Regions from separate parts of the Billgrantia sp. Q4P2 genome, predicted to be linked through region 2. Evidence: predicted binding sites of a transcription regulator. Region 2 holds the regulator's gene; each other region holds the start of a gene.

Region 1 (4,834 bases), on a different contig from region 2:
CGGCGGTACTGCCACCGCAGCGGCCGTTGGCCACGTTGAAGTTGCCGCACCCCATGGGCTTGCGCCAGTCAGCGATCAGGTCACGCGAGCCCGGCAGGTAGTCGGACCACGCATCGCCGGCCACGGTGGAAGGCGTCTGCCACACGATGTCGAACTGGCCGTTGTCCTGTACCTCGCCGATCAGCACCGGCTTGGTGATGTGGTGGTTGGGCATCATCGCCGCATAACCACCGCTCAGGTTGGGCACGGTCACGCCGATGATGGCGTCCTTGACCGCATCGACCTCGGTGGTACCGGCCTTGCGCACCGCCTCGGCCCACATGTTGAAGCCAATGTAATGGGCTTCCATGGGGTCGTTGGTCACCGACTCCTCGTCGCCGGTATAGTCGATCCAGGCATCGATGAAGTCGTAGTTGGCGTCGGTGTCGACGCTCATGAAGTAGTTCCACGCCGCCAGGTGGCCGACCAGCGGGCCGGTGTCGATACCGGAGAGTTCCTGCTCACCCACCGAGAAGGCGATGACCGGGATGTCGGCGGCATCGATGCCCTGGTTGGCCAGTTCACGATAGAACGGCACGTTGGCGTCGCCGTTGATGGTCGAGACCACTGCCGTCTTCTTGCCTTCACTGCCGAAGCGGCGCACCTCGGCGACGATGTTCTGCCAGTCGGAGTGACCGAACGGCGTGTAGTTGATCAGGATGTCGTCGTCGGCGAGGCCGTGCTCTTCCTTGAGGAAGGCTTCGAGGATGCGGTTGGTGGTACGTGGGTAGACATAGTCGGTGCCGAGCAGCGCGAAGCGCTCCACGCCCACCTCGTTGATCAGGTATTCCACCGCCGGGATTGCTTGCTGGTTGGGCGCGGCACCGGTATAGAAGACGTTCTCGGAGGACTCCTCACCCTCGTACTGCACCGGGTAGAACAGCAGGCCGTTGAGCTCTTCGAATACCGGCAGCACCGCCTTGCGCGACACCGAGGTCCAGTTGCCGAAGACCACGTCCACCTCATGCTGCTCGAGCAGCTCACGGGCACGTTCGGCGAACAGCGGCCAGTTGGAGGCCGGATCCACCACTACCGCCTCGAGCTGACGCCCAAGCAGGCCGCCCTGCTCGTTCTGCTGCTCGATGAGCATCTCCACGGTGTCCTTGAGGGTGGATTCGCTGATCGCCATGGTGCCGGAGAGAGAATGCAGGATACCGACCTTGATGGGGTCTTCCTGGGCCAGCGCCTGGCTGGCCGCACCGAGGGCGACCGCCGAGATCAGCGCGGCGGCCCCGGAGCGAAGCGGAGAAGACATGGGACGAAGCGGAAAAGGCATGATGCGACGGGAAGCGTTCACTCGAACCTCCTTGCGCCCTCCTGCGGGAGGGACTTGTTGTGAAGGTCATGCACGACCGACTTGGCCGCGCAGCACTAGGCTCCCTGACGCTGCAAAGCTTGCGCCATCATGCGGCGAAATCCGAAGAACTCTTTACATACAATCGATTACGGTAAATTTACCAGCAGCAACATGCATCCTGGTGCACTGCTGCCGTGCAAATAAAAAGCGCAGCTTGCGCCGGAAAAGACCGCCTGCGCCACCAGGTCGCACCATGCCGGTGCGTCCTACCATGCCTACAAACGCGAGCAGGGGCGTCGATCGCTCGACGCCCCTGCAAACCGATGGATGAAGGAGAGGCTCAGCCGCTCAGCTTGGTCAACCTACGACGCTTGGTCAGCCCGCGCTTGGCAAACGGCAACAGCAACGACAGCGCTGCAATGATCAGCAGCCACATGGAAATCGGCTTGTCGACGAAGATCATCCAGTCACCGCCGGAGATCTGCAAGGCACGCCGCATCGACTCCTCCATGATCGCCCCCAGGATCAGCGCCAGGATCAGCGGCGCCGTGGGGAAGCCGAACAGCCGCATGCCAAGCCCCAGCAGGCCGAAACCCAACAGCAACATCAGGTCGAAGACGCTGAAGCTCATGCCGTAGACCCCCACCATGCAGAAGATCAGGATCAGCGACAGCAGCATCGGCCTTGGCATGTCGAGGATCTTGGCGATCAGCGGAATCAGCGGCAGGTTGAGGACCAGCAGGAAGATGTTGCCGATGTACATGCTGGCGATCACGCCCCAGAACACGTCCGGGCGCTGTTCGAGCATCATCGGCCCAGGTGACACGCCCATGATCAGCAGCGCCCCAAGCAGCACCGCGGTGGTGCCTGAGCCCGGCACGCCAAGCGTCAACAACGGTACGAAGGAGCCGGTACAGGCGGCATTGTTGGCCGCTTCCGGGGCGGCCACACCCTTGATGTTGCCCTTGCCGAAGGTATCGCCGTCCTTCGCCAGGCGCTTCTCCATGCTGTAGCCGAGGAACGAACCGATGGTTGCACCGGCCCCCGGCAATACACCGGTGAAGAAACCCAGCAGCGAGCTACGCGCGATGGGCGGAGCGATCTCGCGCACCTCCTGCCGGGTGAGCTTGAGCGAGCCGATGGCACGGCGCGGCGGTTCCTTGCCGCCACCGCCGCGCAGCAGGATGTAGAACACCTCGGCCAGGGCGAAGATGCCCAATGCCACCACCAGGAAGTCGATACCGTCGAGCAGGTGGGCAGAGCCGAAGGTGTAGCGCTCGGTGCCGGTCTGCAGGTCGATACCCATGATCGATATCATCACCCCGAGCACGGCGGCAACCAGGCCCTTGACCAGCGACTTGTCGGAAAGCGACACCACGGCCGTCAGGCCCAGCACCATCAGCGAGAAGTATTCGGCCGGGCCGAAGCTCACCGCCACCTTGCCCAGCAGCGGGGCCACCATCATCAGGAACACGATGGAGATGGTGCCACCGATGAAGGAAGCGTAGGCAGCAATGGCGAGCGCCTTGCCCGCCATGCCCTGCTTGGCCATCGGATAGCCATCGAACGAGGTGGCTACGGTGCCTGCCACGCCGGGTGCATTGAGCAGGATCGACGAGGTGGAGCCACCGAAGATGGCGCCATAGTAGACCCCGGCCATCAGAATCAGGCCGGAAGAGGGATCCATGGCGAAGGTAATCGGGATCATCAGCGCCAGGGCGCTGATCGGCCCGAGACCGGGCAGCATGCCGATGATGGTACCGGCGAACACGCCAAAAAAGACGTAGGCAATGTTCATCGGCTCCAGCGCGATGCCGAAGCCGTACATCAGATTGTTCAAGGACTCCATGGCGGTCTCCGGGCCAGTCAGATTGGCAGCAGGCCGGTGGGCAGATAGACGCCCATGGCACGGGTTAAGGTCAGGTACAAGGTCAGCACCACGCCCAGCGCAACCGCCAGGTTGACGACATGACGCTTATAGCCGTAATACCAGCTCAGGCCGAAGCCAAGCCCGGTGGAGGCCAGTACGAAGCCAAGAGGCACCAGCAGGAAGGCATAGGCGACGATGGCCAGCGACGTCACGACGACGCGTGACCAAGGGCGCAGCAGCAGAGGCTGGCCATCGCTCACCTGTGCCGATTCCGCCGCGGCATCGGCCACTTCGTCATCGCTGACTGCTGCAGCCGGGCGCTCGAAGAACAGCAAGGCGGCCAGTCCCAACAGAGTGAAACCCAGCACCTTGGGAAAGAGATCGGAGTCCACCGGGCGCGGCAGCGGGAACGAAGGGATCTGCCACGCCATCCACAGGTAGACGACAGCGAATACGGCCAGGATCAGAGCCAGCCACTGGTTGGTATTGAGTCGTGTCATGGGGTAAACCTCGAGCCGAACGGCTCAGGTAATGCATGATGAACCGGCAAGGGTCCCGTTGCAGGCCCCTTGCCGACGCTCTTGCGTGCGCTTACTGGCCGAGCAGGCCGAGGTCGCCCAGCACTTCGCTGAACTGCACCTTCTGTGCATCGAGGAAATCACCGAACTCCTCGCTGTCCTGATAGGCGTCGAGCCAACCAAGCTGATCGCGAGCCTGCTGCCAGCCATCCGTCTCGAGCATCTGGGCGAACAGCTCCTCGTAGTAGGCCACGGCCTCGGCGGGCATGTCCGGTGCACCCATCACGCCACGCCAGATGTCGAAGGTGTAGTCGATACCCTGCTCCTGGTAGGTGGGTACCTCGGCCAGGACACCGCCCATGCGCTCGGGGGCGGAAACACCCAGGGCGCGGACCTGGCTGCCTTCGCCGAGCTGGCCGGAGGCTTCACCGGCACCGGTGATCACTGCCTCGACATGGCCGCCCATCAGGCTGGTCATTGCCTCGCCGCCGCCGGAGAACGGCACGTAGTTGACTTCCGACGCATTCAGCCCGGCTGCCGACGCCAAGCCGGCGATGGAGATGTGATCCATGGAGCCGGGCGCACTGCCGCCGCCGATGCTGAGATTGGGCCTCTCCTCGATGGCGGCGAAGAGTTCGTTGAGATCGCTGTAGGGGGAGTCGTCGCGTACCAGCACGATGGAATAATCGGTGATCAGGCGCGCGATCGGCGTGAAGTCGGTGTGGTCGTGACGCGAAGTACCCGCCAGCGGCACCAGGATGATCGGCGGGCTGGTCGCGAACAGCTTGTGCGGGTTGCCGCTGTCGCGAGCGATCTGCGCCCAAGCCACGGCACCGCCGCCGCCCGGCACGTTGATGGCGGCGAAGTTCTGGTCAGCCAGCCCTTCCTCCTGGATGACGCGGGAGGTCGTGCGCACCAGGGTGTCCCAGCCGCCGCCCGGGTTGGCCGGGGCAATGAACTCGATGGAACGGGTGGGCGTCCAGTCCTGGGCCTGAGCCAGGGTGGCCAGGCTGGCAGCAGCCAACGGCAGGGCCAGCAGGGTCAGGTGCTTGACGGGAAACTTGGCAGTCATGGCGTTCTCCGGTTGTCGGATAATTATTGTGTCACCGC
Region 2 (4,834 bases):
GGACGGGAAAATCCAGTATCCGGTGGAGGAGTTCACCATCGCCGGCAATCTCGAGGCGATGTTCAAGGGGCTGCAGGCCGTTGGCAGCGACATCGACACCCGCGGCAGCATTCACACCGGCAGTTGGTTGGTCGGCGAGATGACAGTGGCAGGTAGCTGAAACGGATATGGGCCTTACCGCAAGGTTCGCGGGAATGAGCGAGCGATGGTCAGGCCAGGCGAAGCCCGATGAGCAGGCGGAGTTTAGGGAACCTGAATGAGCACTGCGAGGAGGGCTTCAACGCCGCATGGCCGAGCGCAGCCATTCCCCTAATTATCCTCTTCGAAGCGGGCATCGAATAACGCCTCGATGGCTTCCAGCGCCGCTTCGGCATCATCTCCTTCGGCACGGACCTCGAGTTCGGTACCGCAGGGGGCGCCCAGCATCAACAGTGCCATGATGTTGCTGGCATCGGCCTGCTGCTGGCCACGGTTGACGAATACGCGGGCGCGAAAGGGCTGGCAGCACTGTACCAGCTTGGTGGCAGCTCGGGCGTGGAGGCCGCGTTTGTTGGTCAGGGTCAGCTTGCGGCAGGGCACGCTCAAGTTTCCTTGCGTTCAGACGTCTCTTCGGTCTCTTCCTGTACGGCGGTGACCGGAGTGTGGATACCGAGTTCGCGATGGCGCAGGCGCACGTCGGGCTGTTGCTGGGCCAGATGCTTGGCGAGGCGCTCGGCCAGGTAAACCGAGCGATGCTGGCCGCCGGTGCAGCCGATGGCGACAGTCAGATAGCTGCGGTGGGTATCGCGGTAGGCCGGTAGCCAGCGTTCGACCCAGGCGATGATGTCGTCGAGCATTTCCTGGACAATGGGATACTGCTCCAGGAACTCGACGATACTGGGCTCCCTGCCGGTGGCCGAGCGCAGGCGCGGGTCCCAGTAGGGGTTGGGCAGGCAGCGAGCGTCGAAGACGATGTCGGCGTCGAGAGGAACGCCGCCCTTGAAGCCGAACGACTCCACGGTCAGGGTCAACTGCTCGGCGCGATGGCTGGCCACCTGCTCGGTGATGCGCCCGCGCAGGTCATGAACCGACAACCGCGAAGTGTCGATGATCAGGTCCGCCAGGTTGCGAATGTCGCTCAGCGTCGCGTCTTCGGATTCGATGGCCTCGCCCAGGGTCATGTCCCGGCCACGGGTCAACGGATGGCGACGTCGGGTAGCGGAGTAGCGTTCGAGGAGAATGCGGGCATCGGTGGTCAGGTAGATGATCTGGCAGTCGACCTGCTTGGTGCGTAGCTCTTCCAGCAGCCGTGGGAAGCGCTCCAGGGCATGGGGCAGGTTGCGTGCGTCGATGCTGACGGCGATCGAGGTCTGGATCGTGGGGGAGTTGCGCAGTTCATCCACCAGAGATCCGAGTAGCATCGCCGGCAGGTTGTCGATGGAGTAGTAGCCGATGTCCTCGAGCGCTTGCAGTGCGATCGACTTGCCGGAGCCGGAACGGCCGCTGATGATCACAAGCTGCATGACGGTTCTCCTGATCAGGGGCCGGCCGAACGGCGAGTAGAAAAAGTCAGGCCGAGGACTGTCGTCGGATCGCTTCGATGAGGTGCTCGTGGAGTTCACGCTGGCTCGCGCACTTGCGCAGCCCCGCACGCGTATCGGCGTCGTTCATCACGCCCGCCACCTGGCTCAGCAACGACAGATGCGTGTCGTCGGCCTCCTCGGGCACCAGCAGCACGAAGACGAGATCGACTGGCTCGCCGTCGATGGCGTCGAAGTCGATGGGCTCGGCCAGTTTGAGAAAGGCGGCCACCGGGCTATGGCAGTGGGGGCTACGGGCATGGGGGATGGCCACGCCATTGCCGATCCCGGTACTGCCCAGTCTCTCACGACCGACCAGTCTGCCGAAGACCTCCTGACTGTCGAGGCTAGGAGTGTTCTGCGCTATGAAGGTGCTGAAGAACTCCAGCACCCTCTTCTTGCTGCCCCCGGGAACGTCGAACAGCGCGCGTTCCGGGGGCAGGATGGTTTCCAGTGTCATGGCAGCTCAGCGAATGCCGGCGCCCTGGGCGCGCGCTTGGGCCTTTTCCTTGTGTTTGACCAGTTGGCGGTCGAGCTTGTCTGTCAGCGCATCGATGGCGGCATACATGTCCGGATCGGAGGCTTCAGCATGAAGGTCGGCGCCGGCGGCATGCAGCGTGCAGGCGGCCTGCTGACGCTCCTTTTCGATCGAGAGCGTCACTTGCACGTTGGTGATGTTGTCGTAATGGCGCTGGACGCGGCTAAGCTTTTCGCTCACGTAGTCACGCAGTGGATCGGTCAGTTCAACATGATGGCCGGTGATGTTGACTTGCATGACAAGCTCCTTCGTCCTTCGGGTGGTGGCTCGATTGTAACCCTTTTTGCTGTCCTGCAAACCCCCTCGAAAGTGACGATTGCCCAGCGTCAGCGTTACGTCGAGGCATCAGCGAAAACGCTTGCGCTCGCTCGAGGAGGGAATTCCCAGAGCTTCACGATACTTGGCTACCGTGCGACGTGCCACCTCGATACCGCTCTCTGCCAGCAGATCCACCAGGCGACTGTCGGAAAGAGGCTTGCGCGGTGGCTCGTCGGCGATCAGTTTGCGGATACGGGCACGAATAGCCGTGCTGGAGTGGGCGTCCCCGTCGCCGTTGCCACCTACGTGGCTGGAAAAGAAATACTTCAGCTCGAACACGCCGCGTGGGGTGTGGATGAACTTCTGTGTCGTCACGCGCGATATGGTCGACTCGTGCATCTCGACGGCCTGGGCGATGTCGGCCAGCACCAGGGGCTTCATGGCTTCTTCGCCCTGCTCGAGAAACTCGATCTGGCGTGCCATGATCTCCCGCCCCACCCGCAGCAGGGTATCGTTGCGGCTGGCGAGGCTCTTCATCAGCCAGCGCGCTTCCTGCAGGTGATCCTTGAGGAACTGGTTGTCCTGGCTCTTGTCCGCGCGCCGCACCAGCGCGACATAATCGGGCTGTATGCGCAGCCGGGGCAGGGCCTCGGCGTTGAGTTCCACGCGCCAGCCTGATTCGTCGTGATAGGCAACCAGGTCCGGGGTGACGTAGCTGCTGCCCACTTCGGCATAGGCGCTACCGGGGCGTGGGTCCAGCGAGCGAACCAGGGCAATGACCTCATTCAGGGCATCGTCGTCCAGCCCCAGGCGGCGCTTGAGCAGGCGACGGTCGTCGGCAGCCAGCGCCTCGAGGAACTGGCGCACCAGGCGACGGGTCTGTGGCAGCAGCGGCGTATCGTCGGGCAGGGCGGCCAGCTGCAGCATCAGGCACTCGCGCAGATCGCGGGCGAACACGCCGGTGGGCTCGAACTGCTGCAGGCGCAACAGAACCTGTTCGACCTCCCGGGTGGGTAGGCCTTCGAGCCCCTGCTGGCGCAGGCCGTCGCGGATATCTTCCAGCGCCTGCGACAGGTAGCCGGCGCCATCGACGGCATCGATCAGGCTCTCGGCGATAATGCGCTGGCGGTCGCTCAGATCGGTCATCGCCAATTGCCAGATCAGGTGGCCGGCCAGCGTCTGCTCCGAGGCCTGGCGCTCGAAATCCGGTCCTTCGCCGGTAGCGCCGCCGGAACTCGAACCATGATCGGGGTAGGTATCCGTCCAGTCACTGTCGGTGGAGAGTTCGCTGGGTATTTCGCTGGCCCAGTCATCGCTCTGGGCTTCGCCGACGGCCTGTTCGCCGAAGCCGTCGTCGAGTTCCAGCATGGGGTTGGATTCCAGGGCTTGCTGGATTTCCTGGCGTAGATCGAGAGTCGAGAGCTGCAGCAGGGCAATGGCCTGCTGCAGCTGGGGGGTCATGGTCAGCTGGGTGCCGACACGCAGTTGCAAGGATGCTTTCATGGCCATGAGAATAACGGGCTCATCTGCCGGAAAACTCTACCCTAGACCGGTCGGCAGCGACTTGCAAGAGAATTGACTGCAATATGCATGCCATCGGCAATATTTATGCCTGATTAGAATATTTTAAATAAAGATCAAATGCTTGCATAATGCACTGGATTGCGCTACAGGCGAAAATCCTCGCCCAGATAAACTTCCCGTACCCGCCTGTTGGCAAGGATGGCCTCGGCGTCACCTTCGGCAATGATCTGGCCGTCACCGACGATGTAGGCCGAATCGCAGATGTCGAGGGTTTCGCGAACGTTGTGGTCGGTGATCAGTACGCCGATGTTGCGCGCCTTCAGCTGGCGAATGATCCCCTTGATCTCGCCCACCGAAATTGGGTCGACCCCGGCGAAGGGTTCGTCGAGCAGGATGAAGGCCGGCTCGGTGGCCAGCGCCCGGGCGATCTCGACCCGCCGCCGCTCGCCGCCGGACAGGCTCATGCCCAGGTTGTCGCGAATATGGGTGACATGGAAGTCTTCCAGCAGCTGCTCGAGCCTTGCTTGTCGCCCATGGCGGTCGAGATCCTTGCGCGTCTCGAGAATGGCCATGATGTTGTCGGCCACCGACAGCTTGCGAAAGATCGACGCCTCCTGGGGCAGGTAGCCGATTCCGGCTTGGGCTCGCTCGTGCATGGCGCTGTGCGAGAGATCCAGATCGTCGATATGAACTTCGCCGGCATCCGCCTTGACCAGACCGACGATCATGTAGAACGAAGTGGTCTTGCCTGCCCCGTTGGGCCCAAGCAGCCCGACCACGCAGCCCTGTTCGATGGCGAGGCTGATGTCGTGTACCACGCGGCGGCGCTTGTAACTCTTGGCCAGATTTCGGGCTTGCAGGGTCTTCTTCGCCATTTCAGCGCTCCGGCTGCAGGGTCATGCGGATACGCTGGCGCCCCTCGACGCCTTCCCCCTCGGCACGGGCCTGAACGACG
Region 3 (4,834 bases), on a different contig from region 2:
CCGAGGCACGCACGCGCTTCCTCGGCTACCGGGTCGAGCGCTTCCAGTTGTTCGTGTTCGTGGTCTCGGCCATGCTGGCGGGCCTGGCCGGGGCGCTCTACGTGCCCCAGGTGGGCATCATCAACCCGAGCGAGTTCTCGCCGCTGTTCTCCATCGAGATCGTGCTGTGGGTGGCGCTGGGCGGCCGTGCGACGCTCTACGGGGCGGTGATCGGGGCAATCCTCGTCAACTATGCCAAGACAGTGTTCACCGGGGCGATGCCGGACGCCTGGCTGTTTGCCCTGGGCGGGCTGTTCGTCCTGGTAACGGTCTTCCTTCCCAAGGGTGTGGCGGGGCTCCTGGCGTTGCGGCTTCGCCGCCGCCGTGACCGTGGCGCCTCATTTTCCGGCAAGGAGGCATCGGCATGAGCATTCTGGGTTCATTGGCCAATCGTGACCGGGTCTTCGATTTCCTGGTGCCGGCCGAATCGCCCGTCGACGTACGCCATGGGCCGATCCTCTATCTCGAAGACGTCACGGTCAGCTTCGACGGCTTCAAGGCGATCAACGACCTGAACCTGACCATCGACGACGGCGAGCTGCGCTGCATCATCGGCCCCAACGGCGCCGGCAAGACCACCATGATGGACATCATCACCGGCAAGACCCGGCCCGACAGCGGCAAGGTATGGTTCGGCAGTCGTCATGATTTGCTGATCATGAACGAGCCGGAGATCGCCAGCCTGGGCATTGGGCGCAAGTTCCAGAAGCCTACGGTGTTCGAAGCATTGAACGTATTCGAGAACCTGGAGCTGGCGATGGCTGCCGACAAGCGCATCCTGCCTACGCTCACAGCGCGCATGAGTGGTGAGATCCGCGACCGAATCGATGAGGTGCTGGACACCATCGGCCTGGCCGAGCTGAACGCACGGCCGGCGGGCATCCTCTCCCACGGCCAGAAGCAGTGGCTGGAAATCGGCATGCTGCTGATGCAGCGGCCGCGTCTGCTGCTGGTGGACGAGCCGGTGGCGGGCATGACCGAGCAGGAGATGGAGCGCACTGCCGAGCTGCTCACCGGGCTTGCCGGCAAGCAGTCGGTGGTGGTGGTGGAGCACGACATGGGCTTCGTGCGCTCCATCGCGCGCAAGGTGACGGTGCTGCACCAGGGTAGCGTGCTGGCCGAGGGCAGCATGGACCAGGTTTCGAGCGACCCGCGAGTAGTCGAGGTTTACCTGGGCGCCGAAGCCGAGGAGGAGGTGATCTGATGCTCTCGATCGACAAGCTCAACCAGTTCTATGGCGAGAGCCACACCCTGTGGGACCTCGACCTCGGCGTGCCGGCGGGGCAGTGCACCTGCGTGATGGGGCGCAACGGCGTGGGCAAGACCACCTTGATGAAGGCCATCATGGGCGAGGTCGCAGTGACTTCTGGCAGCATTCGCTATGCTGACGACGTGGAATTGACCCGCCAGCGGGTCGAGGATCGCTCGCGCCTGGGTATCGGATACGTGCCCCAAGGGCGCCAGATCTTTCCGCTTCTCACGGTGGAGGAGAACCTGCGGACCGGGCTGGCGGCGCGCGGTGACGGTCGACGCACCATTCCGGCGCGCATCTATGAACTCTTTCCCGTACTCGAGGAGATGAAGCATCGCCGCGGCGGCGATCTCTCCGGTGGCCAACAGCAACAGTTGGCGATTGGCCGGGCGCTGGTAATCGAGCCTCGGCTGCTGATCCTCGACGAACCGGGGGAGGGCATCCAGCCCAATATCGTCACCCTGATCGGTGAGGTGATCCGCAAGCTGATCGCCGAGGATGGGCTGACCGTGCTGCTGGTGGAGCAGAAGCTACCCTTCGCGCGCAAGTACGCCGACCGTTTCGCCATCATGGATCGCGGCCGGCCGGTGGCCCAGGGGGGGATAGGGGAGCTGTCCGATGCGCTGATCAAGGAGCACCTGACGGTATAGCCGTTTTTCCAAGGTGGGGAATTTTGCCCTGCACCGTTCTGGAGGAACCTTAGGCGCTCATGCGCGGAAACTGTGCGCCGCGCTGGCTTTCGTGCGCCAATCTGGTGCGAAGATGACCCTTGCAGGGGTGGCTGTATACAAAATAACTCAATGAATTGTATTTGTTTTTTCTGCATTTCACCGTTCTGGTACAGCGGTTGCCATGAATAGGGCAGAGCCTCGACGAAGAGGCATAACCCTGTTGCAGAAGGTCGATGCCAATGACGGCTCGTTTCGACGCCAAGACACTGCCGCTGCCCTGTGCCTCCGGTCACCGCTTCGATGCCGGACGCCGCTGGGCGGCGTCGCTGGAACTCGGCTTCGACCGGCGCGAGGGCGCCACTCGCCTGGTGCGGGCTCGTCACCAGGGCCCGCTGCGGGTGCAGCGGCCTTTCTATCCGGAGGGACACGAGGGTGCCTGCCACGTTTACCTGCTTCATCCCCCTGGTGGCCTCGTCAGCGGCGATGCGCTGAGCATCTCGGCTCGGGTCGGGACCGGCGCCCATGCCTTACTGACCACACCGGCTGCCAACAAGCTCTATCGCGCCGACAGTCATGGCGTTGCCTGGTCCCAGCGGACTGAGCTGTCGGTGTCGCCGGGCGGCCTGCTCGAGTGGCTGCCTCAGGAGACCATCGCCTTCGATGGCTCGCGTGGCGAACAGACGACGCAAATCGATCTCGCTGGCGATGCCCGTTGCCTGGGCTGGGAAGTACTCGCCCTGGGACGCCCGGCAAGCCGCCTGCCTTACGTGTCGGGCCGCATCGACCAGCGCTTCCAGCTGTTCCGCGACGGTAAGCCACTATGGCTGGAACGCCAGCCGCTCGATCCCGGCCACCCGCGCTTCATGGGGCGCTGGGCGCAGGGGGGCGCCAGCGTGCAGGCCACGCTGTGGGCCGTGGGGCTGGCCGACGAGGCTGGCGCCATCGAAATGCTGCGCGACGCCATGGCGGCGAGCCCGCGCTGGGCCGTGACCGTCCGCCACGGCGTGCTGCTGCTGCGCTATCTGGGGCATGAACGTAATGAAGCCTGGGATATCTGCCGCCAGGCCTGGGCGTGTCTCCGGCCGCTGTTGGCGAATTTGCCTGCCCACCCTCCCCGTATCTGGTTTACCTGACTGACCAGGAGACTTGCATGGAACTGACACCAAGAGACAAGGACAAGCTGCTGCTGTTTTCGGCCGCGCAACTCGCCGAGCGACGTCGGGCTCGCGGCCTCAAGCTCAACTATCCGGAAGCGGTAGCGCTTATCAGCTTCGAGATCATGGAGGGTGCCCGTGATGGCCGCAGCGTGGCCGAGTTGATGAGCTATGGGCGCGAGATCCTGGGGCGTGACGATGTAATGGAGGGGGTGGCCGAGATGGTGCACGAAGTGCAAGTGGAAGCGACCTTCCCGGATGGCACCAAGTTAGTCACCGTCCACACACCCATCGTCTAAAACTGGCTGCACTCGGCCATGCTGTGTTGGCTTCACGACAAAAAATGCTCATTTACTAAAGTAAACTCCGCTTTTTTGTCGCTCGCCGCCTTGCCTGGCCTTCGTTCGCTCAGTTTTAGCTGTTCAATGGCAGCCATAACGTAGAGGGAAGGTCCAATGATTCCCGGTGAGTACCAGTTGAAGGACGGCGAGATCGAGCTCTGCGCCGGACGCGAGCGGATCAGCGTTGAGGTCGCCAATACCGGCGACAGACCGATCCAGGTCGGCTCCCACTATCACTTTGCCGAGACCAACCCGGCGCTCGTCTTCGACCGCACCAAGGCGCGCGGCTTTCGGCTGGACGTGGCGGCGGGCACGGCGATTCGTTTCGAGCCGGGCCAGACGCGGGAAGTCACGCTGATCCCTTTTGTCGGCACGCGCCATATCTACGGCTTTCGCGGCGAGGTCATGGGATCGCTGGATGGAGGTGAGGCATGAGCACCAGCATCAGCCGGCAGGCCTATGCCGATATGTACGGCCCCACGGTGGGCGACCGGGTGCGTCTGGGAGACACCGAACTGTGGATCGAGGTGGAACGCGACGCCACCCACTACGGCGACGAGGTGAAGTTCGGTGGTGGCAAGGTGATCCGCGACGGCATGGGCCAGAGCCAGCGCCTCGACGACACGGTGATGGATACCGTGATCACCAACGCCCTGATCCTCGACTGGTGGGGCATCGTCAAGGCGGACGTCGGTATCCAGGCCGGGCGGATCAAGGCCATCGGCAAGGCCGGCAACCCCGACACCCAGCCCGACGTCGACATCGTCATCGGCCCCGGCACCGAAATCATTGCCGGAGAGGGCAAGATCCTCACCGCAGGCGGTATCGACGCGCACATCCACTTCATCTGCCCCCAGCAGGTGGAGGAGGCGCTGATGAGCGGCATCACCACCATGCTCGGCGGTGGCACGGGGCCGGCCACCGGCACCAACGCCACCACCTGCACGCCGGGCGCCTGGCACATCGGCAGGATGCTTCAGGCGGTGGACGAGCTGCCGATGAATATCGGCTTGCTGGGAAAGGGTAATGCCAGCCTGCCCGAAGCCTTGGAGGCGCAGATCGAAGCCGGCGCCATCGGTCTCAAGCTGCACGAGGACTGGGGCACCACGCCGGCCTCCATCGACACCTGCTTGAGCGTGGCCGAAAAGTACGACGTGCAGATCGCCATCCATACCGATACCCTCAACGAGTCGGGCTTCGTCGAGGATACGCTGGCCGCCTTCAAGGAGCGGGGCATCCACACCTACCACACCGAGGGCGCCGGGGGCGGTCACGCGCCGGACATCCTCACCGCCTGTTCCAAGCCCTACGTGTTGCCGTCGTCGACCAACCCCACGCGGCCCTACACGGTCAACACCATCGACGAGCACCTCGACA
Region 4 (4,834 bases), on a different contig from region 2:
CGCGATCTGCTGCCCTACCGTCTCACCCTGTCGCTCTATCGCCCCGACGCGGAGAGTGCGCTGTGGGAGACCGAGATCGAGGGCGCCTTCGACGCCACGGCGCTGTAGCAGCCCCTATGCCTGGCGCAGCTGCCGATCTAGCTGCCGATACCCAATCGCCTCCATCAGCTCGCCGCGCTCCGGGCGCGGCTTGGCCGCGAGATCGGCCAGGGTCAGCGCCACCCGCAGCACGCGGTGGTAGGCGCGCGCCGAGAGGCGCAGGCGCTCGAGCACCCCAGCCAGCCAGGCGCGATCCGCCGTCGACAGGGCGCAGGCCGCTTCCAGCTCGCACCCGCCAAGGTGGGCATTGAGCGCACCTCGTGCGTACTGTCGCTCTCGTGCGGCCACGACCCGGGCGCGTACCTCGGCCGAACTCTCGCCTACCTCGCGCGACGTGAGCTGCTCCGGCGGCAGTGCAGGCACTTCGATCTGCAGATCGATGCGGTCGAGCAGCGGCCCCGAGAGCCGCGACTGGTAGCGCTGGATTTGCGCCGCGGTGCACTGGCAGGCCTGGCGTGGGTCGCCCAGGTGGCCGCAGGGGCAGGGGTTCATGGCCGCCACCAGCTGGAAGCGCGCGGGGAATTTACGCTCGTGGTTGGCGCGGGCGATATGGATACGGCCCGACTCCATCGGCTCGCGCATCACTTCGAGCACGTGGCGGCTGAACTCGGGCAGCTCATCGAGGAACAGCACGCCGTGGTGGGCCAGCGAGATCTCGCCCGGCCGCGGCCAGGAGCCGCCGCCGACCAGGGCCACGGCGCTGGCAGTGTGGTGCGGGGCACGAAAGGGCCGCCGCCCCCACTGCTCGGCCAGGGGCAGGCCACACACCGAACGGATGGCGGCCACTTCCAGCGCCTCCTCCTCGGTGAGCTCCGGCAATATGCCGGGCAGGCGGCTCGCCAGCATGGTCTTGCCGGTACCGGGTGGGCCGGCGAACAGCAGATTGTGCGAGCCGGCCGCGGCGATCTCCAGCGCGCGCCGGGCCTGGTGCTGGCCACGGACCTCGGCCAGGTCGCCCTCGCGGGAGTCGACGACGGGTGGCGCTTCGAGGCGATGTGCGGCGATCGGCTTCTGCCCCAGCAGATGCGCCATGACGTCGAGCAGATGCTCGGCGGGCAAGACCTGCAGATCACCGGCCAGCGCCGCCTCGTCGGCGTTCTCCCTGGGCACGATCAGCTTGCGTCCGGCCTTTCTGGCGGCCAGGGCCAGCGGCAGCACCCCGCTGATGGGGCGCAGGCGGCCATCCAGCGCTAGCTCGCCGACGCTCTCGATGCCTTCCAGCGCCTCGCCCGGAAGCTGGCCCGAGGCGATCAGGATACCCAGCGCAATGGGCAGATCGAAGCGCCCGCCGACCTTGGGCAGGTCGGCGGGCGCCAGGTTGAGCACGATTCTTCGCGTATTGGGAAAATCGAAGCCGGCGTTGGTGAGGGCGCTGCGCACCCGTTCGCGGCTCTCCTTGACGGCGGCCTCGGGCAGGCCGACCAGGGTCATCCCCGGCAGGCCATTGGCCAGATGTACCTCGACCTGTACCTCGGGCGCTTCCAGCCCCAGGCCGGCCCGTGTGGCAACGATCGCCAGCATCGTGCAGTCCCTCGCAGTCCATTAGAGAAACGCTGAATAAATTGGCGAGCGAGATGAGGCGCAAGGCGCACGGAGCACAGGAACCGGAGCATATGGGGTATATGTGAGGATCCGCCGGTCCGACGCTTCGGCACCGCGCAACGCAGCGATTCGCTCGCGCAGGCATTTATGCAGTGTTTCATTAGCGTAAGGGCTAGATACTAGCACTGTGCCAGAACGGGCTCTCCACGCTGGCTCAGCGCTTGGCTTCGTCGGCCCCTGCTTCGTTTTCGTCGGCGTCCTTGGGCGGCGTGAGGGTCGCCTGGGGCGCGGGAGTCTCGCGGGCCGCCAGCGCCTTCTCCAGGGCCGCGACCTGCTGCTCCAGGGCTTCGACGCGGATCCGCGTGCGCTGCAGCACGTCCATCAGGATGTCGAAATCCTCCCGCGATACCAGCTCGAGGCGGTCGAAGGCACCACGCACGATCTGCTGCACGCCCTTCTGAAATTCCTCCGGCGCCTGAGCCGCGCCCTGCAGGCGCTCGCCCAGCTGTTGTGCCAGCCGGCTGATGGGGTCCTGATTCGCCATGGTGCGCTTCTCCTGTTGGCTTGCACATGTTGCTCTACAGCATACGCAAGGCCCCGCCACGACGCATTCTCTTCTCCCGCTCCGTCATGGCGCATCCGCACCACGAACCAGCACCAGCTTGGTGCAAGGCGGCTATGACCGCTGCGCCATTGAAGCGCATGACACAACGGAATACGCCTGCAACCTCCTGTTTATGAGAAGCAAAACTCAGCCTGGCATGGTCTGCGCATTACGCGCAGTACAGCCGGCTGGCGACCCCCGCCGCCTTTATTCCAGCAGGGAGAGATGCGATGAAGCTCATCACCGCCATCATCAAGCCATTCAAGCTCGACGACGTACGCGAGGCGCTGGCCGACAACGGCGTCCAGGGCATCACCGTGACCGAAGTGAAGGGTTTCGGTCGCCAGAAGGGCCACACCGAACTCTATCGTGGCGCCGAATACGTGGTCGATTTTCTGCCCAAGGTGAAGGTCGAGGTTGCCGTGGACGACTCCCGCGTCGAGAGCGTGCTCGACGCCATCTGCAGCGCCGCCAACAGCGGCAAGATTGGCGACGGCAAGGTCTTCGTGACTCCGCTGGAGGATGTGATCCGCATCCGTACCGGCGAACGCGGCGCCGAGGCCGTGTGACGGCTGCTTACCTTACAAGAGCGATGGAGAAACTCCCATGAGTGAACTTGCAGAGTTGAGCTACGCGCTCGACACCTTCTACTTCCTGATATGCGGCGTTCTGGTCATGTGGATGGCTGCCGGCTTCTCGATGCTCGAGGCCGGCCTGGTGCGCGCCAAGAATACCGCCGAGATCCTGACCAAGAACATCGCCCTGTTCGCCATTGCCTGCACCATGTACCTGCTGGTGGGCTACGCCATCATGTATTCGAGCGATGCCGGCGGCATCCTGCCCAACCTGGGCGTGCTGATCGGCGGAGAGAACAGCGTCGACGCGGTTACCGCCGGTGGCGACGACGCCCCTTACTACTCCATGCGCGCCGACTTCTTCTTCCAGGTGGTGTTCGTCGCCACCGCCATGTCGATCGTCTCCGGTGCCGTTGCCGAGCGCATGAAGCTGTGGGCCTTCCTCGCCTTCGCCGTGGTCATGACCGGCTTCATCTACCCGGTGTCGGGCTACTGGACCTGGGGCGAGGGCTGGCTCGACGCCCTGGGCTTCTCCGACTTCGCCGGTTCCGGCATCGTGCACCTGGCCGGCGCGGCCGCGGCGCTGGCCGGCGTGCTGATCCTCGGCCCGCGCAAGGGCAAGTACGGCAAGGACGGCAGCATCCATGCCATTCCGGGCGCCAACCTGCCGCTGGCCACCGTGGGCACCTTCATCCTGTGGATGGGCTGGTTCGGCTTCAACGGCGGCTCCGAGCTCAAGCTCTCCGACGTATCTTCGGCCAACAACGTGGCCCAGGTGCTGGTCAACACCAATGCCGCCGCGGCCGGTGGTGTCATCGCCGCGCTGATTCTGGCCAAGCTGTGGTTCCGCAAGGCCGACCTGACCATGGCGCTGAACGGTGCCCTGGCCGGCCTGGTGGCGATCACCGCCGAACCGTTGGCACCTTCCGCACTGGGTGCCACGTTGATCGGCGCCGTGGGCGGCATCATCGTGGTGGCCTCCATCGTCACGCTCGACAAGCTGAAGATCGACGATCCGGTCGGTGCCATCTCGGTGCACGGCGTGGTCGGACTCTGGGGCCTGCTGGCGGTGCCGCTGTCGACCGATACCGGCTTCGGCGTCCAGATCATCGGGGCACTGGCCATCTTCGCTTGGGTCTTCGTTGCCAGCCTGGCGGTGTGGCTGATCCTCAAGGCGATCATGGGCATCCGCGTCAGCGAGGAGGAAGAGTACGAAGGGGTCGACCTGGCCGAATGCGGCATGGAGGCCTATCCCGAGTTCAGCGTCGCCAAGGTCTACGGCGGCAGCGGTGGACGCCCGCAGTCCGGCGGCTACGGAGTCGGCGCACCGATCGGCCAGCCGCACGCCGAGTAAGCGATACAGGCTTTACCGGGCTCCCTACGGGGAGCCTTTTTTCTTCCTGCCAAGGGCGGTGTATGCTTGAGGCCAACGATCCGTACCCGCTCGGGTTCATCATGAACCCTGCCCGACCATGAGGAAACAGACCATGAAACTGGTGACCGCCATCATCAAGCCGTTCAAGCTCGACGACGTTCGCGAGTCGCTTTCGGAGATCGGGGTACAGGGCATCACCGTCACCGAGGTGAAGGGCTTCGGCCGCCAGAAGGGTCACACCGAGCTCTACCGCGGCGCCGAGTACGTGGTCGACTTCCTGCCCAAGGTAAAGGTCGAGATCGCCATCGACGACGACTTGGTCGAGCAGGTCATCGATGCCATCACCCAGGTAGCCAATACCGGCAAGATCGGCGATGGCAAAATCTTCATCACCCCGCTGGAGCAGGTGATCCGTATCCGTACCGGCGAAACCGGTAAGGACGCGGTATAAGCCAGGTCGCGCTTATACCTTCAGCAAGATCGGCGACGGCAAGATCTTCATCACCCCGCTGGAGCAGGTGATCGGATAGCCGCACCTCCGCATCCGTACCGGCGAAACCGGCAAGGATGCGGTGTAGCCGCTAAAAGATACAGGCAGGACCGGGGACAGGGCGAAGCGGAGGTCCGATGCCATGGATG

The links. Region 2 encodes sigma-54, which starts transcription at its own class of promoters, with help from an activator protein. Its sites were predicted from a motif close to TGGCACNNNNNTTGCTNT; they were not measured.
Region 1: urtA (urea ABC transporter substrate-binding protein) is a predicted target of sigma-54. The motif match lies at 1,425-1,442, and genes of this name have one in related genera.
Region 3: ACUY1T_RS02450 (urease accessory protein UreD) is a predicted target of sigma-54. The motif match lies at 2,128-2,145, and genes of this name have one in related genera.
Region 4: ACUY1T_RS08235 (P-II family nitrogen regulator) is a predicted target of sigma-54. The motif match lies at 2,399-2,416, and genes of this name have one in related genera.

Annotation. Positions count from the first base shown of each region.
Region 1 covers NZ_JBRBAI010000001.1:532,725-537,558, forward strand. The annotation lists gene urtA (urea ABC transporter substrate-binding protein) at 1-1,294, opposite strand, end outside; gene ACUY1T_RS02485 (tripartite tricarboxylate transporter permease) at 1,677-3,185, opposite strand; gene ACUY1T_RS02490 (tripartite tricarboxylate transporter TctB family protein) at 3,203-3,706, opposite strand; gene ACUY1T_RS02495 (tripartite tricarboxylate transporter substrate binding protein) at 3,798-4,796, opposite strand.
Region 2 covers NZ_JBRBAI010000002.1:336,566-341,399, reverse strand. The annotation lists gene pmbA (metalloprotease PmbA) at 1-160, shown strand, start outside; gene ACUY1T_RS04460 (HPr family phosphocarrier protein) at 310-579, opposite strand; gene rapZ (RNase adapter RapZ) at 582-1,502, opposite strand; gene ptsN (PTS IIA-like nitrogen regulatory protein PtsN) at 1,549-2,019, opposite strand; gene hpf (ribosome hibernation-promoting factor, HPF/YfiA family) at 2,026-2,334, opposite strand; gene ACUY1T_RS04440 (RNA polymerase factor sigma-54) at 2,443-3,864, opposite strand; gene lptB (LPS export ABC transporter ATP-binding protein) at 4,023-4,754, opposite strand; gene lptA (lipopolysaccharide transport periplasmic protein LptA) at 4,756-4,834, opposite strand, start outside.
Region 3 covers NZ_JBRBAI010000001.1:525,344-530,177, reverse strand. The annotation lists gene urtC (urea ABC transporter permease subunit UrtC) at 1-407, shown strand, start outside; gene urtD (urea ABC transporter ATP-binding protein UrtD) at 404-1,243, shown strand; gene urtE (urea ABC transporter ATP-binding subunit UrtE) at 1,243-1,941, shown strand; gene ACUY1T_RS02450 (urease accessory protein UreD) at 2,202-3,095, shown strand; gene ureA (urease subunit gamma) at 3,113-3,415, shown strand; gene ACUY1T_RS02440 (urease subunit beta) at 3,572-3,892, shown strand; gene ureC (urease subunit alpha) at 3,889-4,834, shown strand, end outside.
Region 4 covers NZ_JBRBAI010000004.1:65,947-70,780, forward strand. The annotation lists gene ACUY1T_RS08220 (hypothetical protein) at 1-108, shown strand, start outside; gene ACUY1T_RS08225 (YifB family Mg chelatase-like AAA ATPase) at 115-1,620, opposite strand; gene ACUY1T_RS08230 (accessory factor UbiK family protein) at 1,856-2,185, opposite strand; gene ACUY1T_RS08235 (P-II family nitrogen regulator) at 2,476-2,814, shown strand; gene ACUY1T_RS08240 (ammonium transporter) at 2,852-4,174, shown strand; gene glnK (P-II family nitrogen regulator) at 4,308-4,646, shown strand.